DNA from 2 places in the Aeromicrobium erythreum genome. Region 2 is predicted to be linked to the other one. Evidence: riboswitches for the same ligand, from Rfam matches in the RefSeq annotation. Region 2 holds a riboswitch; the other holds the start of a gene.

Region 1 (4,185 bases), 1.3 Mb from region 2:
CGCCGTCGACGTCGACCGACCGGCCGAGCCGCTGCGACGTAAGGGCCACCTCGTCGCGCACGCGCAACGTCAGGATCCCGTGCTCAGGCGCTTGCGGCACCCAGCCGGACACCGCCGCGAGTGCCGAGGACGAAAGACGGTGGAGGTCGATCTCTCCACGACGCACCCGCCCCGCGGTCGGTCTCTGGAGTCCGGCGCAGGCGGCGAGCAAGGTCGACTTGCCCGCCCCGGACGGACCGACCAGCGCGTGCGCTGCTGCTGCGTCCAGCCACAGGTCGACGTCCTCGAGCGCCCGCGTGCGCGTGCTTCCCGACCAGGAACGTCGCACCAGCTCGACGAGGAGCGAGGACGTCACGACCGCGCACGGCGGATCGTGCGGAACGACGAGCTCCTCCGGTGGACGCAGCGGTGCGGGTGCCGGCAGACCTGGCATCCACACGCCCGCCGACCCCAGGCGTTCTCGGTGCTCGGAGACGAAGGTGCCGGGGTCGGTGTCGGCCACCACCGCGCCCGTCGCGTCGAGGACGACGACGCGCTCCACGAGGTCGAGCCACGGCTTCAGGCGGTGCTCGACCACGACGAGCGTCGCGCCCGAGGAGGCCACCACGTCGGCGACGGCCGTGCGCACGGCACCTGCCGAGGCGTCGTCGAGCATCGCCGTCGGCTCGTCGAGGAGCAGCAGGCCGGGACGCAGCGCGAGCGCGCCGGCCAGGGCGAGCCGCTGGAGCTCACCACCGGACAAGGCGTTCGTCGGGTGCTCTCGGCCCTGGTGCAGGCCGACCGCGGCCAGCGACGCGTCGACGCGGCGCCAGGTCTCCTCGCGGTCGAGCCCGAGGTTCTCCGGCCCGAAGGCGACGTCGCGGCCGAGCCGACCGGCCACAACGGCATCGCCGGGTCGCTGGGTGACGAGGCCGACGACGGACTGCGAGGCAGGACCGGCGTCGAGGTGGACGCCGCCGGCGACGTCGCCCGGGACGGACTCCCCGAGAGCCCCCGCGAGAGCGAGCAGCAGCGTCGACTTCCCGGCGCCGCTCGGCCCTGCCAGCAGCACCCGCTGCCCGGCGGGGATGTCGAGGTCGAGCCCGGCCACGACGGGACGGGGGCTGCCGACCGGCCGCCACCCGAACCCGTCGAGCCGAGCCGCGACGGGGCGGACGGCGGTCAGACCCGCACGTCCTCGCCCGCTGCCTCGCGACCGGCCCCGAACGAGTCGAGCGCACCCGTCTGCGCGAGAGAACGCACCAGCAGCCAGCTGAGCACACCGACGAGGGCGCCCGACGCGGCGAAGAAGCCGAGGTACGCGAGCTTGTACGCCATGTCCCAGTCGGGGTAGTAGAAGTACCACTCGTAGAAGCTCTCGACCACAGCAGCGAGCGCACCGGCGAGGATGGCCACCCCCACGCCGAAGCGTCGGTAGCGCCCCAGCGCGAAGGCGAGCTCGGCGCCCGCTCCCTGGGCGATCCCTGCCAGCACGACGGTGAACCCCCACTCGGTGCCGCCGAGCACGAACATGGAGACGGATGCGGCGAGGAGCTCGGTGCCGAAGGCCGCCCCTCGTCGCCGAACGATCAAGCCGCCCACGATGCCGGCCATGAGCCAAGGCCCGGCCAGCAGACCACTCAGAGGCGGGTAGCCGAGGGTGACTCCGAGATCGATGGCTCCGTAGAGCTTCCCCCAGGCCCAGAAGATGACACCGAACGCGAGACCGAGCGCGACGATCACCGCGAGGTCGATGGCGCGGTGCCAGAGGGCTCGACGACCCTCGGTGGACGGACGCGTGGATGCAGAACTACTCATCGTGACTCCCTTCGCCGGTGCTAACCGGAGCAGGTTCAAGGGTCTGCGGCTGTTCCGCACTCTCAGCGCCCTCTGCGGTGGCGCTCCCCTGTCGTTGGTGAGGTCCACCCTAGCGTCGTCGCGCCTCCGGCGGCGCGCCGAGCCAGGTGTTGGTCACGGCCGCCACGACACGCGCCGGCGTCGAGCATCGTCGCCGTGCGAGCTCGGCCTCCACTGCGTCGTCGAAGACCTCGAGGGAGTCCTCGGCGCCCAGCAGGAGGTGCACGGTCCGGCGCTCGTCGGGGCCGATCGGCGTGGTGGAGCGCAGGGGCCAGTCCTGGGCGAGGTTGCGCAGGTGCGGAGCGCCCTCGTGCGCCTGCTCCAGTCGCCGCCTCGCCTCCTCCTCCGTGCCGACGACGATCGCAGGCTCCAGCGTGTCCTCGTCGGGGCCCAGCTCGACGACCCACGCCTTCTGAGCAGTCACGAGCCGTCAGGTGTCGGCGCGCCACGGACTGGGTCGACCCTCGCTCCTACCACCATGGCCCTCCCCCTGCGCCCGTCGACGAACCCGCCCCGACCGTAGACCGACACCGTCGCGCGACGCCACGAGCAGCGTCGTCGATCGCACGGACGGACGACGGGCGCCCGGTCCGTGGTGGACCGGACGCCCGTCGGCGTGCTCAGCGCGTCAGCGGATGCGCACCCCCTTCGTCGCGCTGGTGCTACCCGTGAAGGAGCCGTCACCCACGTAGACCGTGCGGACGGACAGCGTGCCCTTCGTCCTCGGCGCCTTGAGCGTGGTCACGACCGTGCCGCCGGACAGACGCACCGTCTTGGCCCAGGTGAACGACTTGGCGCCAGGCGCCTTGACGTACACCCGCACCGAGCCCGACGGGTCGACGCCCGCCACGGTCGGCGAGACCGTCGCGCGCACCCGGTACGTCGCGCTCCGCTTGACCGACGACGTCGCGTTCGTGACCGTCGTCGACGCCCGCTTCACGACGGTGACGTCGGCCGTGGCCGTGCCGCTCGCCTCGACCTCGTCGGTGCCGTCGAAGGCCGCGCTCACCGTGTGCGAGCCGACCTTCAGCGTGGCCGGGAGCTCGAAGCGTCCCGTGCCCTGGGCGTCGAGCGTGACCGTCACGGGCGTCCCGGCGACGGTGACCGTCACCGTGCCCTCGTCGGCCCCGGCGACCGCCACGGCACCCTTCAGCGGGTCGCCGAAGGTGCTCTCGGCCGACGCCATGACCAGCGCGATCGTCGAGGCACCCTTGGTGAGGGTGAACGAGACCGCACCCGACTGCGACGCCTGCGCGGTCGCCGTCTTCGCGAGAGACGCGACCAGCTCGTGCGAGCCGGCCTTGAAGCCCGGCACCGCGAGGCTGGCCGTGCCGCCCTCGACCACCGACGAGCCGAGCACCGTGTCGCCGTCGGCGAAGGTGACGGTGCCGCCGTCGCCGCCGGTGACCGTGGCCGTGAGCGTCACGGGCTGGTTGATCGCCGGGAGCTCCGGGTCGATCGCCAGCGACGTGGACGTCTCGGTCAGCACCTCGAGCGAGCCCGTCGACGTGAGGCCGTAGCCCGCGCCGACGGCCTTGACGGTCGCCTCGCCGATCGCGGCGTCGGCCGGGACGGTCGCGCTGAGCACGGCCACCCCGGACGGGTCGGCGATGGCGGTGCCGAGCGTGCTCGAGCCGAGCGAGAACGTGACGCCCTCGCCGGACCGGTAGCCCGACGCGGTCAGCGTGACCGCACCACCCGGGGCGGGCGTGGGGTCGTCGACCGTGACGGCGCCGACCTCGGTCGAGCGCGCCAGCTCCTCGCACGGGTCGCCCTGCGCGCCGACCGGCGGCAGCGCCGTGGCCGAGCCGGTGACGCCGTCGTCCTCACGGACCGTGAGGTAACCGAACGCCTTGGCACCCATGACCGCCCCGGAGGTGTTGATCGCCGAGACCTTGACCGCGGTGCTCGCCGACGTCGACGCCAGGCTGTCGCCGAGGATCGACCCGGTGACGACCTTGCACGTCTCGCCGGGCGCGAAGGTGACCTTCTCCATCGCGATGCCGGCGCGGCCCGAGGCGGAGCCCAGGACGCTGACGTAGGCGACGACCGGCTTGGTCGCCGGCTGGGCGAGGTAGACGCCCACGTCGGCGGTACCGGCCGAGGCGCCCTCCTCGACGGCGGTCGCGAACACGTTGACGGTGTTCTCCTTCTTCACCGTCGGCGTCCCGAGGGAGGACGACTCCCACGCGAGGTCGGACAGGTACGCCGCCCCCGTGGTCGTCGCGTCGGCGCCCGTTGCCGCGGTCAGCCGCACCTCGCGCACGTCGGACACGTCGAGCCCGGCATCCTTCAGCGTCGAGGTCGCCACGTTCACCTGCTGCAGCACGATCTTCTTGAGCACCGTCG
Region 2 (4,185 bases):
CGAGAACACGCCCGGCGTCCTCGCGCGCGTCTCGAGCCTGTTCATGCGGCGTGGGTTCAACATCGACTCCCTCGCCGTCGGCCCCACGGAGATCCCCGAGATCTCTCGCATGACGATCGTCGTGAACGTCGACGAGCTGCCCCTCGAGCAGGTCACCAAGCAGCTCAACAAGCTCGTCAACGTCCTCAAGATCGTCGAGCTCGACTCCTCCTCCGCGGTGGAGCGCGAGCTGATGCTCATCAAGGTCCGCACCGACGCGCAGACCCGCGGCCAGGTGCTCGAGACCGTCCAGCTGTTCCGCGCCAAGGTGGTCGACGTGTCCACGGACGCCGTCACCATCGAGGCCACCGGCGACTCCGGCAAGCTCACGGCCATGCTCAACGTGCTCGAGCCGTTCGGCATCCGCGAGATCGCCCAGTCCGGTCGCGTCGCGATCGGACGAGGCGCCCGCTCCATCACCGACCGCACGCTGCGGACGGTGCCGGGGCACCACAGCGCCTGACCCCCCGACCCACACCACGACACCAGGAGAATCCAGTGGCCGAGCTGTTCTACGACGACGACGCAGACCTCAGCATCATCCAGGGCAAGCAGGTGGCCGTCATCGGCTACGGCAGCCAGGGGCACGCGCACGCCCTCAACCTGCGCGACTCGGGCGTCGACGTCCGCATCGGCCTCGCCCCGGGCTCCAAGAGCCGCGAGAAGGCCGAGGCCGAGGGCCTGCGCGTCCTCGACGTCGCCGACGCCGTGGAGGAGGCCGACGTCATCGTCGTGCTGACCCCCGACCAGGTCCAGCGTCACGTGTACGCCGAGTCGATCGAGCCCAACCTCGTCGACGGCGACGCGCTCGTCTTCGGCCACGGCTTCAACATCCGCTACGGCTACGTCAAGCCCCCGGCAGGCGTCGACGTGCTCCTCGTCGCCCCGAAGGCACCCGGCCACACCGTGCGCCGCGAGTTCGTCGCCGGGCGCGGCATCCCCGACATCATCGCGGTCGAGCAGGACGCCACCCAGGGCGCCTGGGACCTCGCCCTCTCCTACGCCAAGGCCATCGGCGGCACCCGCGCCGGCGTCATCAAGACGACCTTCACCGAGGAGACCGAGACCGACCTCTTCGGCGAGCAGGCCGTGCTCTGCGGTGGCATGTCGCACCTCGTGCAGGCCGGGTTCGAGACCCTGACCGAGGCCGGCTACCAGCCCGAGATCGCCTACTTCGAGGTGCTCCACGAGCTCAAGCTCATCGTCGACCTCATGTGGGAGGGCGGCATCGCCAAGCAGCGCTGGAGCATCTCCGACACGGCCGAGTACGGCGACTACGTCTCCGGACCCCGCGTCGTCGACGCCTCCGTCAAGGAGCGCATGCAGGCCGTCCTCGCCGACATCCAGGACGGCACCTTCGCCAAGCGGTTCATCGACGACCAGGACAACGGCGCCGCCGAGTTCCTCGCCCTGCGCGAGCAGGAGGCCCAGCACCCGATCGAGGCCACCGGCAAGGTCCTGCGCTCCCACTTCTCGTGGAAGCAGCAGGACGCCGACTACGTCGAGGGCTCTGCAGCTCGTTGACGCCTCCGGCGTCGGGGCAGCTCGTTGACGCCTCCGGCGTCGGGGCAGCTCGTTGACGCCTCCGGCGTCGGGGCAGCTCGCTGACGCCTGACCCACGAAGGCCCCCGTCCACCGGACGGGGGCCTTCGCTATGGTCGACGTGTCCGGGGTGCCCCGCAGGGGCTGAGATGACACCCGCCGAACCTGATCCGGTTAGCACCGGCGCGAGGGAGACACATGGATCCGACGTCTGCCGTCACGACGGCCCTGCGCGAGCGCAGCCCGCTCGTGCAGTGCCTCACCAACTACGTCTCGATGGACCTGGCAGCCAACGTGCTGTCGGCCGCGGGCGCGTCGCCCGCGATGGTCCACGACCCCCACGAGTCCGCCGACATGGCGGCGCTCGCCGACGCCGTCTGCGTCAACATCGGCACCCCGTCGCCGTCGTGGGCCGACGGCATGCGCCTGGCCGCCGAGCGGGCGCAGGTCGACGCCACGCCCTGGGTGCTCGACCCCGTCGCCGTGGGCGCGACGGCATACCGCCGCGAGCTCGTCGTCGACCTCCTGCAGCTGCGGCCCACCGTGGTGCGGGGCAACGCGGGGGAGGTGCTGGCTCTCGCCGGCGCCGTCGGCGGCTCGCGAGGCGTCGACAGCCTCGCCGCGTCGCACGACGCGCACGACGCGGCCGCGCTCGTCGCCCGCGAGCACGGGTGCGTCGTCGTGGTGAGTGGCGAGGTCGACGTCGTGACCGACGGCGACCGCACGCTCCACGTGGTCGGCGGGCACCGGTGGATGCCGATGATCACCGCGCTCGGCTGCTCCTCGAGCGCCCTCGTCGCGGCGGCCTGCGCGGTCGTCGACGACCCGCTCGATGCGGCTGCGGGAGCCATGGGACTGCTGGCTGCTGCGGGCACGTCGGCCGCCGCGGTCGCACAGGGTCCGGCCAGCCTGCGGGTCGCGCTCGTCGACCGGCTGGCCGACCCCGACGGGCTCGAGCTCGTCGGGCGCGTCCGTCCGGTGCCGGCATGAGCGGCGTCCCCGACCTGCGCCTCTACCTCGTGACCGACCCGTCCTTCGGCGCCGACCTGCGTCGCGTGGTCGTCCCCGCGGTCGAGGGTGGCGTCACCTGCGTGCAGGTCCGCGACAAGCAGGCCACCCCGGCCGAGGTCGAGGCCCAGGTCAAGCTGCTGCGCGACGCCCTCGTCGGCTCGGGGGTGCCCGTGCTCGCGAACGACCACGTCGTCCCGGGGGCCGACGGGGTGCACGGCGGTCGCGCGGACGCGCACCCCACGGTGCTGCGGTCGGCGGCCGGTCCCGACGCGGTCGTCGGCTGGTCGGTCGACACCCTCGCGCAGCTCGACGACGCGTCGGCCCTCGCCGCGTGCACCTACCTCGCGGTGAGCCCCGTCCACGACACGCCGACGAAGCACGACACGGCACCGGCCTTCGGCCTCGCCGGCGTGGCCTCGGTGACGGCACGGGTCGGCGGACGGCTGCCGGTCGTCGGCATCGGTGGCCTCGACGAGACCACGGCCGGCCCGGCCGTGCGGGCCGGCCTCGACGGCGTGGCCGTGGTGCGTGCGGTCGGCGCCGACCCCGACCCGCGTGCGGCCGCCGCCCGGCTGCGTCGGGTCGTCGACGTCGCACTCGCAGCCCGACGCGAGGACGTGTCGGCATGACGGGTCGCGAGCCGGTGGTGCTCACCGTCGCAGGCTCCGACCCGTCGGGGGGAGCCGGGATCCAGGCCGACCTCAAGACGGCCACGGCGCTCGGCGCGTACGCGGCGACCGTCGTCACCGCCGTGACGGTGCAGGACACGACCGGGGTCCGCGCCGTGCACGAGGTGCCGCTCGACGTCGTCCGCGGCCAGCTCGAGGTCGTCCTCGAGGACCTCGACGTCCGGGCGGTCAAGGTCGGCATGCTGGGCTCGCCGGCGTTGGTCGAGCTGGTCGCCGAGCTTCTCGCCGACGTGCCCGCGCTCGTCGTGGACCCCGTGATGGTCTCGACGTCGGGCCACCGGCTGCTGCCGCGGGACGCCGAGGCGGCCCTGCGCGACCTCCTCCTCCCGAGCGCGACGCTGGTGACGCCGAACCTGCCGGAGGCCTCCGTGCTCACGGGCCTCGCCGCGCAGACCGACCCCGGCGAGCTGGGGCGGGCACTGCTCGCGCTGGAGCCTGGTGCCGTCCTGCTCAAGGGCGGTCACGGCGACGGTCCGGCGAGCGACGACCTGCTGGTCGACCGTCGCGGCAGCACGTGGTTCCGGGCGCCCCGGATCGACACGCCCCACACCCACGGCACGGGATGCACGCTCTCGGCCGCGGTCGCGACGCGGCTGGCCCTGGGCGACCCGCTGGCCGACGCCGTCGGGGCCGCCAAGGCCTACCTCGGCGAGGCGCTCGCGTCCGGCGCGGCCCGCCAGGTCGGTCGCGGCCGTGGTCCCGTCGACCACCTCGTCCGGCTCCGGGAGACGACGGCATGACGACCGCGTTCTCCGCACGGGCCTGGGCGCACGTGGCCGACCGCTACGCCGACGTCTGTCGCCACCCGTTCGTCACCGGCCTGGCCGGCGGCACGCTGCCCGACGCCGTCTTCGCCCACTACCTGGCCGACGACGCGCACTACCTCGTCGGCTACGCCCGCACC

Evidence for each region. Region 2 has a riboswitch for thiamine pyrophosphate ahead of thiM (hydroxyethylthiazole kinase). Riboswitches for the same ligand answer to the same signal wherever they lie in the genome.
Region 1: another riboswitch for thiamine pyrophosphate. It lies ahead of Aeryth_RS00865 (ECF transporter S component); the one in region 2 lies ahead of thiM (hydroxyethylthiazole kinase).

The regions. Positions count from the first base shown of each region.
Region 1 covers NZ_CP011502.1:173,473-177,657, reverse strand. Annotated here, with positions in the region: gene Aeryth_RS00870 (ATP-binding cassette domain-containing protein) at 1-1,051, opposite strand, end outside; gene Aeryth_RS00865 (ECF transporter S component) at 1,162-1,797, opposite strand; TPP riboswitch at 1,787-1,897, opposite strand; gene Aeryth_RS00860 (hypothetical protein) at 1,907-2,260, opposite strand; gene Aeryth_RS00855 (Ig-like domain repeat protein) at 2,465-4,185, opposite strand, start outside.
Region 2 covers NZ_CP011502.1:1,497,991-1,502,175, forward strand. Annotated here, with positions in the region: gene ilvN (acetolactate synthase small subunit) at 1-502, shown strand, start outside; gene ilvC (ketol-acid reductoisomerase) at 538-1,563, shown strand; TPP riboswitch at 1,698-1,791, shown strand; gene thiM (hydroxyethylthiazole kinase) at 1,780-2,571, shown strand; gene Aeryth_RS07050 (thiamine phosphate synthase) at 2,568-3,221, shown strand; gene thiD (bifunctional hydroxymethylpyrimidine kinase/phosphomethylpyrimidine kinase) at 3,218-4,021, shown strand; gene Aeryth_RS07060 (TenA family protein) at 4,018-4,185, shown strand, end outside.